Regions from separate parts of the Nesterenkonia sp. CL21 genome, predicted to be linked through region 2. Evidence: riboswitches for the same ligand, from Rfam matches in the RefSeq annotation. Region 2 holds a riboswitch; each other region holds the start of a gene.
The links. Region 2 has a riboswitch for thiamine pyrophosphate ahead of thiC (phosphomethylpyrimidine synthase ThiC). Riboswitches for the same ligand answer to the same signal wherever they lie in the genome.
Positions count from the first base shown of each region.

Region 1: linked by a shared signal. The riboswitch ahead of thiO (glycine oxidase ThiO) and the one ahead of thiC (phosphomethylpyrimidine synthase ThiC) in region 2 are both predicted to bind thiamine pyrophosphate.
Region 3: linked by a shared signal. The riboswitch ahead of Q7C18_RS09580 (3-oxoacyl-ACP reductase) and the one ahead of thiC (phosphomethylpyrimidine synthase ThiC) in region 2 are both predicted to bind thiamine pyrophosphate.

Region 1 is NZ_JAUTWR010000007.1:176,246-179,424, forward strand. It holds gene Q7C18_RS11795 (thiazole synthase) at 1-411, opposite strand, end outside; gene thiS (sulfur carrier protein ThiS) at 416-655, opposite strand; gene thiO (glycine oxidase ThiO) at 661-1,905, opposite strand; TPP riboswitch at 1,895-2,001, opposite strand; gene Q7C18_RS11810 (carbohydrate ABC transporter permease) at 2,017-2,889, opposite strand; gene Q7C18_RS11815 (sugar ABC transporter permease) at 2,886-3,179, opposite strand, start outside.
Region 2 is NZ_JAUTWR010000006.1:71,581-74,759, reverse strand. It holds gene Q7C18_RS10480 (O-methyltransferase) at 1-68, shown strand, start outside; gene thiC (phosphomethylpyrimidine synthase ThiC) at 102-1,913, opposite strand; TPP riboswitch at 1,910-2,016, opposite strand; tRNA gene Q7C18_RS10470 (tRNA-Ser) at 2,147-2,231, opposite strand; RNA gene ffs (signal recognition particle sRNA small type) at 2,398-2,494, shown strand; gene Q7C18_RS10460 (hypothetical protein) at 2,572-3,102, shown strand.
Region 3 is NZ_JAUTWR010000005.1:99,891-103,069, reverse strand. It holds gene Q7C18_RS09585 (LLM class flavin-dependent oxidoreductase) at 1-795, opposite strand, end outside; gene Q7C18_RS09580 (3-oxoacyl-ACP reductase) at 798-1,646, opposite strand; TPP riboswitch at 1,739-1,834, opposite strand; gene Q7C18_RS09575 (hypothetical protein) at 1,927-2,451, shown strand; gene Q7C18_RS09570 (carbon-nitrogen hydrolase family protein) at 2,588-3,179, opposite strand, start outside.

The DNA.
Region 1 (3,179 bases), on a different contig from region 2:
GAAGCCCCGGTCGGCGAGCTGCTCGGTGGCCTCCAAGGTCTCGATGACATCGGGCAGGAGAGTGTGCTCGTCGGCGATGACCTCGATCTTGATGAGGTTCGTCTCCAGGGCCTCACGGGCCAGCTCGGCGGTGAGCACGGCGTCCTTCACGGTGTAGCAGCCGGCCGTGTTGGGCAGCACGTCGATGCCGAGGCGCTCCAGCATGGCGAACACGCTGGTCTTGGTCTCTGGGCTGTAGCGGCGCATCGCCACCGTGGTCAGCGTGGTGCCGGAGGCGATGAGCGCGCGCTCCAGGGCCTCCAGGTCGGTGATGCCGCCGGTGCCCATGATGAGCCGGTTGGCCAGGGTGTAGTCGCCCACCTGCAGGGGCGGCGGGGTGGTCGGCGCAGTCTGTGCGGTCTGTGCGGTCATGCGTTCACCCGCCCTGCACTGCGGTGACGATCTCGAGCTCCTCGCCGTGGCTCAGCGTGGTGGACGCCCAGGCGCTGCGCGGGACCACGGCGGCGTTGATGGCCACCGCCACGCCCAGCCGGCCGCCGTCGGCGGGGGTGCCGTCCGGGTTCAGCTGACGCCCGGTGGTGTGGGCGACGGCGTCGACGACGGTGGCGCCGTCGTCGAACTTCACGTCTTCCTCGTTGATGGTCACGGTGAGCATGTCTCTCACAATCCTGTGGGGGTCATCTGTGGTGCGGTCAGCGAGCGGGTGGGGCTCATATGGGCCAGCATCCGGCGGTCCTCCTCGCTCAGGGCCGCTTCGCCGTCGTCGCTCAGCAGGGCCGCCGCGAGCCGGGCGGCCAGCGGCGCCAGCAGGATGCCGTGTCGAGAATAGCCGGTGGAGACGACGACGTCGGGCGCCTGCTCGCAGCGGCCCAGGTACGGGATGTCATCCGGGGTGCCCGGCCGGGCCCGGGTGGTGATCTCCACCAGCTCCGTCTCCTTGACGCCCGGCAGCACCGCGACGGCGTCGTCGAGCAGCTCCTGCACGGAGCCGGCGTGGGTGCCGGGCAGGCTGTCTTCCCGGGAGGAGGCCCCGACGACGAGCCCGCCGTCGGCCCGCGGCACCAGGTAGACGCTGCGGCCGGCCACCGTGGCCCGGACCGTGGCGCTCACGATGTGCTGCTCCCCGGGCAATAGCTGCCCGGGGCGGACCTTCAGGCGCAGCACGTCCCCGTGGACGGGCCGCAGATCCAGGGGCGTCTGCTCGGGCAGTCCGGCGATGTCCGCGTAGCCGAGTCCCGGCACCAGGAGGATCTTGTCGTCGGTGAGTTCGGAGCACTCGGAGCGCTCGGTGCCGTCGTCGAGGGTGAGCCGGACCCCGGTGCGCCCCGGCCCGTCGGCGTGGACGGCGGTGACGCGGGCTTGGATGAGATCGGCGGGCGGGCCGGCGTCGGGGAACCGCGCGCCGTCCAGCGGCGCCTGCAGGGCCTGCACCGCACAGTCCGCGAGCAGCCGGGGGTCCACCTGGTGGTCGCTGGGGACGTCCCACCCCTTGGAGATCCCGGGCGCGAGGCCCGGCTCGCGACGCCGCAGCGCCGAGGAGGTCAGCGGCTCCACCTCCATGCCGTGGGCCTGCTGGACGGCCACCAGCCGGGCGACAGCGTCGCGGTCGGACCGATCGGCGGCCAGCAGGATCGTGCCGTTCTCCCGCCACCCGGTGGGGGCGTCGACGGCGGCGGCCAGCGTGGCCAGGAAAGCTGGATACTCCGCCCGAGAGGCGGTCATGAGGGGGTAGAGCCGGTCCTGGCCGTACTGCACCTCGCTGATGGGGGCGAGCATGCCGGCGGCCGCGTAGCTGGCGCCCTGGGCGATGTCCGGCGCGATCACCGTGACCCGGTGCCCCTGCCGGCGCAGCTCCCACGCCGAGAGCAGACCGACGACTCCTGCTCCCACGACGGTGACGCCCACATCTCCTCCTCACGGCGGCATGACCCGCATCGAGTCCGAGTGGTCGGCGGCTTCGCCCTCTCAGCCCGGCCTGCCCGGGCTCCCACGGAATTCCGGTTCCATTCTAGGGGGTCAGCCCTTCACGCCGCCCGCAGCGATGAATCCGGTGCCGAGGCTCCTCCCCACGAACAGATACAGCACGATGACCGGCAGGGAGTAGAACAGCGAGAACGCGGCCAGCTGCCCATAGGCGACCTGGCCGTACTGGGAGGAGAAGGTGTAGAGGGTGACCGCTGCCGGCAGGTTGTCCGGACTGAGCAGCAGCATGAACGGGACGAAGAAGTTTCCCCACATCATCACGAAGGTGAACAGCGTGGCCACTCCGAGCCCTGAACGCATCAGGGGCATCACCACAGCCCACAGGGTCCGATAGACGCCGGCCCCTTCCGTCCACGCGCTTTCTTCGATCTCGAGCGGCACTGAGTCCATGAAGCCCTTGGTCAGAAAGATGGCATAGGGCAGCGACGAGGCGCCCAGGAACAGGATCGCCCCGGCCATCGAGTCGATGAGGTTGATCTGCACGAAGAGCGAGTAGACGGGAATCATGATCGCGGTGATGGGTAGCCCGGTGGAGAAGATGATCGTCAGCAGCAGGGGCCGCTTTCCCCGGAACCGGTACCGAGAGATCGGGTAGGCGCACAGCACCGCCGCCGTCATCGTCACGAGCGTCGCCCCGCCGCAGAGGATGAGCGAGTTCGCGATCGGTCGGAAGGTGGTCTCGGCGTTCCAGATGGCCGAGAAGTTGCCCAGGCTCCAGGTCTCCGGCCAGGCCACCGCCAGCGAGGCATCGGTGTTGAAGGCCGCCAGCACCACCCAGAGCAGCGGGATGAGGAAGACGGCGCCCAGGAAGATCATGACCACCGTGGACACGGCCTCGGCGGTCCGTGCTCGCCGACCTCGCCCAGCCCGGGAGACCGGCACGTCATGCCGCGCGGTGGTGGTCATCGTTTGTCCTCCTCGGGAAGCAGCCGCAGATACAGGATCGAAGCGATCGCCCCGATCATCAGGAGCAGGAGGGCCACCGCGGTCCCGTAGCCGAGCTGGCCGTAGGAGAAGGCCTGCTCGTACATGTACAGCGGCAGGGTCTGGCTCTGTTGGGCTGGTCCTCCACCGGTCATGATGAAGATCAGGCCGAACACCGACAGCGTCTGCAACGTGATGAGCATGAGGTTGGTCGCGACAGCGGGCCGCAGCAGCGGCAGCGTGACGGACCAGAGGCGACGCAGCGGTCCCGC
Region 2 (3,179 bases):
CCGCCGTGCAGACGGTCGGGGCCAAGAGCTGGGACGGGTTCAGCCTGGCCGTGGTCACGGACGGCTGAGGCGGTTCCCGCCCTCGTCGAGCGGGGCGCGGCTCAGGACTCCGCGGCTGCTCCGGGCGGCCCCACCGGGATCTCCGGCTGCAGGTAGACGCTGCCCCCGGCGGCGGCGAACTCCCGGCTCTTGGCGGCCATGCCCTGCTCCACGATCCTGCGCTGGTCCTCCGCTGAGCCGAACTCGTCGCGGATGTCCTGGGAGATCCGCATGGAGCAGAACTTCGGTCCGCACATGGAGCAGAAGTGGGCGGTCTTCGCAGGCTCGGCCGGCAGGGTCTCGTCGTGGAACGCCTGGGCGGTCTCCGGGTCCAATGCCAGGGCGAACTGGTCCTTCCACCGGAACTCGAAGCGGGCCTTGGACAGCGCGTCGTCCCGCGCCCGGGCGGCCGGATGTCCTTTGGCCAGGTCCGCGGCGTGGGCGGCGATCTTGTAGGTGATCACCCCGGCCCGGACGTCCTCGCGGTTCGGCAGCCCCAGATGCTCCTTCGGGGTGACGTAGCACAGCATGGCGGTGCCGTAGCGGGCGATCTCGGTGGCCCCGATCGCGCTGGTGATGTGGTCATAGCCCGGGGCGATGTCGGTGACCAGCGGCCCCAGCGTATAGAACGGTGCTCCGTGGCAGAGCTCCTGCTGACGCTCCACGTTCTCTCGCACCAGGTGCAGGGGGATGTGGCCCGGGCCCTCCACCATGACCTGCACGTCGTGCTCCCAGGCCCGGCGGGTCAGCTCCGCCAGCGTGTCGAGCTCCGCGAACTGGGCCTCGTCGTTGGCGTCCGCGATGGAGCCGGGACGCAGCCCGTCGCCCAGGGAGAACGCGACGTCGTAGGCGGCGAAGATCTCGCACAGCTCGTCGTAGTGCGTGTAGAGGAAGTTCTCCTGGTGGTGGGCCAGGCACCAGCCGGCCATGATGGACCCGCCGCGGGAGACGATGCCGGTGACGCGCTCGGCGGTCAGCGGCACATGGCGCAGCAGCACTCCGGCGTGGACGGTCATGTAGTCCACCCCCTGTTCGCACTGCTCGATCACGGTGTCCCGGAAGACCTCCCACGTGAGGGCCGAGGCGTCGCCGTCGACCTTCTCCAAGGCCTGGTAGATCGGGACCGTGCCGATGGGCACCGGGGCGTTGCGCAGGATCCATTCTCGGGTGGTGTGGATGTCATCTCCGGTGGAGAGGTCCATGACGGTGTCCGCACCCCACCGGGTGGACCACCGCAGCTTGTCCACCTCCTCGGCGATGGAGCTGGTGACCGCCGAATTGCCGATGTTGGCGTTGATCTTCACCAGAAACTCCCGTCCGATGACCATCGGCTCGGACTCCGGGTGGTTGATGTTGTTCGGAATGATGGCCCGCCCGGCCGCCACCTCGGCGCGCACCTTCTCCGCGTCACAGCCTTCCCGCAGGGCCGCGTAGCGCATCTCCTCGGTGATGACGCCCCGCCGCGCGTAGTGCATCTGGGTGACCTTCCTCCCCGGAAGGGCGCGGCGCGGCACGGGACGTCTGCCGCGCCACTCGTCGCTGGCCGCCCCGCGACGCACCGCCGAGCGGCCGTCGTCGTCGAGGTGACGCCCCCGGCCGGTGTACTCCGCGGAGTCCTGCCGGGAGAGGATCCACGGTTCGCGGAACGGCGGCAGCCCGTCCAGCGGGTCGCCGCCGGGGCCCGCCGTCCGGTAGGCCTCGAACGGCTCATTGGCGGAGCCGTCCGGCGAGTCGTGCAGGTGGATCCGGGTGACGGGGACCTCAAGGCCGGAGCCGTCGGTGATGCTGGCCCGCTCGTGGGCGGGGTGAGCCTCCTCCGTGGGGGAGGCGGTGGTGTTCGCCGAAGGGGCGGTGCGCACAGAGAAATCGCTCATGATGAGCCCTCACTTCCTACGCCGGCATGACCCGGTCAGGTTCGACGGTCCAGGCGTGCATCGCCTGATCTCAGCCCCTGCAGGGGCACCCGTGTGGACTCGATGAGCGTAACGCACCTCACGACGCCGGCGTCGGCGTGTGACGAGGTGGCCTGGGGCGATGTGCCCCGAAGGGGTCGCTCGGAAGACGAAGGAAGGCCCCCGGTCTGTGACCGGGGGCCTTCTCATCAGGGCGGAGGATAGGGGATTTGAACCCCTGAGGGTGTGAACCCAACACGCGTTCCAAGCGTGCGCCATAGGCCGCTAGGCGAATCCTCCTTCACCGCTCGATCCGCAGGTGCGAACACCTGGCGTCGCGAGGGCAGGCTCCATGCTAGCGGACAATCCGGGCAGAATGCACATCGAGTCCGGATCCATGTCCTGAGGGCCCGGCAGAGGGCCGCGCCCGGTTGGCGCCGGCGGCGATCTCCGGGCTACGATGGTCCCCGGCCCCACGTGTGGTGTCATCCTGCTGAACTCCCCCAGGACCGGAAGGTAGCAAGGGTAGGTGGGCTCTGGCAGGTGCACGTGGGGCCACTTCTGTCTTCACGGCTGCTGCCTTCAGGGTCCGTCCTGAGGATGATGACGGCGCCGATGCCGGCCGCGTAGCGTCGAAGCCATGACGACCCACGCGCCGACCAGGACCTCGTCCAGGACCTCATCCCCGCTGCTGGAGATCTGCCGCAGTCCGGCGGGCCAAGGAGTGCTCACCGGAGTGAGCGGACTCGTGCCCGTCCGTCGCTATCCACGCTGGCTGCGTGGCACGCTCGTCTGGGCCCCGACCCTGCTCGTCGCCGCCGCCGGATTCGCCCCCGAGCGGGTCCAGCAGGCCGCCCGCGCCGCCGGTGTGGACCTGGATCAGGAGACCGGTGACTCCGCTGATGAACCCGCTGGTGACCCCATTGAAGACGGGGGTGACGAGGGTTCGGGCGAAGGCGCCGCGCCCCTGCCGGCTCGTCTGGGCCTCGGCCTCCTCTGTGGGGCCGCCACCTACGGTGTCATGCGGATCAGCCTGTGGTCCGACACGGCCCTCGAGTCGGCTCTGCGAAAGGCTCACGTCCCCGCTCCTCGCCTGGTCATGGCCGCAGCCGGCGGCGTGGCCGCCTGGGGTCTGGCGGAGCGGGAACGGCGTCAGGCAGGCGCCGCCTGAGGCGACCGGCGGTCCCCTGCGGAGGGGCACACCGCCTCACGTCGGGCCCCTCGCCCTGGTGCTGAGCGGGCCGATTC
Region 3 (3,179 bases), on a different contig from region 2:
GCCCTGGGGGTCGCGGCCTGCGGCGGCGAGCCGGCGTCGGATGTCAGTGCTGTACTCACGCGCGGCCTCGGCGTCATAGGCGACCGCGTAGATCGCCTCCGCATGGCGGGAGGCCAGGTCTCGACCCTGGTCCGAAGCCCCGGCCTGGAAGAGCACCGGCCGGCCCTGCGGCGGCCGCGGGACGTTGAGCGGCCCGGCCACCTGAAAGTGCTCTCCCTGATGATCGATGGGAGTGATCAGGCCGCCGTCGGCGTATCGCCCGTCTCGATCGTGGAGCAGGGACTCCTGCGGCCAGGAGTCCCAGAGCCGAGTGACGGCGTCGATGAACTCCTCAGCCCGTCCGTAGCGTTCGGCATGAGCGGGCATGGACGGATAGGAGTGGTTCTGCGCCTCGGCGTCGAACATGGAGGTCACCACGTTCCAGCCGATGCGCCCGCCGCTGATGTGGTCCAGGCTGGCCAGCAGCCGGGCGGCGTGGAACGGGGTCCAGAAGGTCGAAGACACGGTGCTGACCAGCCCGATCCGCTCGGTGTGCTGACTCATCGCCGACAGCAGCGTCAGCGGCTCCAGGAACCAGGTGGGCCCGTCCTCGACGGCGCCGATGCCCAGCGAGTGGCCGTCGGCGAAGAACACGGCGTCGAGCTTTCCGCGCTCGGCGAGGCGTGCCAGCTCGATGTAGTGCTCGACGTCGCCGAGCCGCTCCACCGCAGAGTCCGGTGCGCGCCAGGCGGCCTTGTGGTGCCCGACGCCGAAGAGGAACAGGTTCAGCTTGACCTCCGGTGCGACCGCTCCCATGCTCAGCCCTTCACCAGCCCGCCGTCGACGATCAGATTCTGCCCCGTCACCCCGCGCGACCACGGGGAGGCGAAGAACAGGGCGGCGTCAGCCAGCTGCTCCGGGATGGTGACCTTGCGCAGCGGGGTGCCCGCGGCGATGGCGTCGAAGACCTCCTCCGGGGTGGCGGCGGAGGCGTCGGTGGTGCGCAGCAGCCCACCGGAGACCATGTTGACGGTGATGCCGTCGGGGCCGAGGTCGTCGGCGAAGGTGCGGGTCAGCGAGAGCAGCGCAGCCTTGGCCGCGGTGTAGTCGTGGTACGGCACCACCGGGTGCTGGAAGAGGTTGGTGCCGATGGTGATGACCCTGCCCTGGCCGACCTCGCGCATCCCGGGCAGGGCCGCCTGGATGAGGTTCAGCGGGCCGGTCACCGAACCGGCGAACTGCGCCTCGAACTCCTCGGCGGTGATCTCGTGGGCCTTGGAGCGGGCATCGCCGGTGAAGGCGAAGTCCACCAGAGCGTTGTTCACCACCGTGGTCACCGGTCGTCCGAAGTGCTCGCGCGCGGTGCTGATCAAGCTGCGGACCTGCTCCGCGTCGCGGACGTCGGCCTGCACCGCGAGCGCCTGCTCGGGGTGGGCGGCGGCGATCTCGTCGGCGGCGGACTGCGAGGAGTGGTAGTTGACCACCACGCGGGCGCCTTCGCGCAGGAACGCGGCGGTCAGGGCCGCGCCCAGGCCGCGGGCGCCGCCGGTGACGACGACGACCTGCTCGCTCAGGGGCAGGGCGCCGTCGTGGGGGCCGGCGGCGGATTCGGTGGTGGACGCGGTGCTGGTGGGTGCGGCGTCGTTGAGTGCCGTGTCGGTGCTCATGGTTGCCTCTCGTCTCGAGGCGAAGGCGGCCCGCGGGCGATGCGCACTGGACACCGATGGAGGTCACCGGGTCTGGCGCCGTGCGGATCAGCGCCGCACATGCCGGACAATCCCTTCGCCAGTGCTAACTGGATCAGGTTCGACGGGTGTCATCTCAGCCGCAGTGCGCGGCACCCCGTGTCACAGCCTTCATCTCATCACATGGCGGGCGTCACAGCCAGTCGGTGTGCGGCTGACCCGCCTGAGGTACGGTGAGAGAGATCTGACCTGGAGTTTTGCCATGCCCACGCCACACACCGCTCTCCAGCTCGCCTGGCGGAGCGCCGCCTACCCCGCCGCCCTCGTCAGTGCGATCGGAGCTTTGTGGGTGCTCGCGAGCGTCCTGACGGACCTCGACGCCACCGGGGCGGGCTTCGCGGGAGCGATCGGCTGGGTGCCGGTGCTCATCACCGCGCCGACGGTCGTCGCGGCGGTCGCGGGCATGGTCCTGACGCTGCTGCTGTTCCCGGCGCTGCGCCGGGCCGCCCCTGGCCGCGCCGCGGGGACGGCCGGTGTCGCCTCCGCGGCGGCGGCCGGGCTGGCCCGCGCCGTCGTCGTCTCCTTGAAGGTCACGATCGCGCTCGCCGGGCTGGCCGCCGTCGTCGGGCTCCTGGCTGGGCCCGCACTGGAGATGACGCGACTTCAGGGCGCCTGGATGGTGCCCTGGCTGGTGACCAGCCTGTCCTTCCCGTTGGTGACGTTCGTGGCCTGGGCACGCCTTCTGCTCCAGAGCAGGGGCAGGACTTCGGCTCCTCCACGGCCCTGACCCCTCGCACTGTCCCCCCCCTTTCAGGGACGCATCGCCTTCGTGAAGCGGGGCGCGCCAGCTGACGCCCTCACCCCTGGAGGGGGGACAGGGATGCCGCGAGCCGGCTCAGGGCAGGAGCACAGGGCAGGAACCCTCAGCCCTGCGGGATCTCCCGGGCGTTGGCCAGCACCGGCAGCTTCTCCCGGGCGGCGGCCACGACGTCGGCGTCGAGGTCGGCGACCAGCAGCTCCGGGGCCTCGCCGGCCTCGGCGAGCACCTCCCCGGTGGGCGAGACGATCATGGAGCGCCCCACCCCGGTGGGCGCCCCCTCCACCGCCTCGACCCCGGCCGCTGCGGGCAGGCCCTGACCGCACGCGATCACGTACTGGGTGGAGTCCAGCGCCCGGGCGCGGGCCAGCAGCCGCCACTGGTCCACCTTCCCGGGTCCGGCACCCCAGGACGCCGGCAGGATGGTGGCCAGCGCTCCGGCCCGGGCGTGGGCGGTGAACAGGCTCGGGAATCGGATGTCGTAACAGGTCGCCAGGCCGAGGAGCTCACCGTCGAGAGTGAACCGCGCCGGCTCCTCACCGGGGGCCACGGTCTTGGACTCCTGGAAGCCGAAGGCGTCATAGAGATGGATCTTGTCGTAGGTGGCCAGCACGCCCTCGCCGTCCACCGCCAGCAGCGTATTGGTCACCCGCGCGCGGCCCTGCTCCCCCGGCTCTGCCGGGGTGAACATGCCGGCG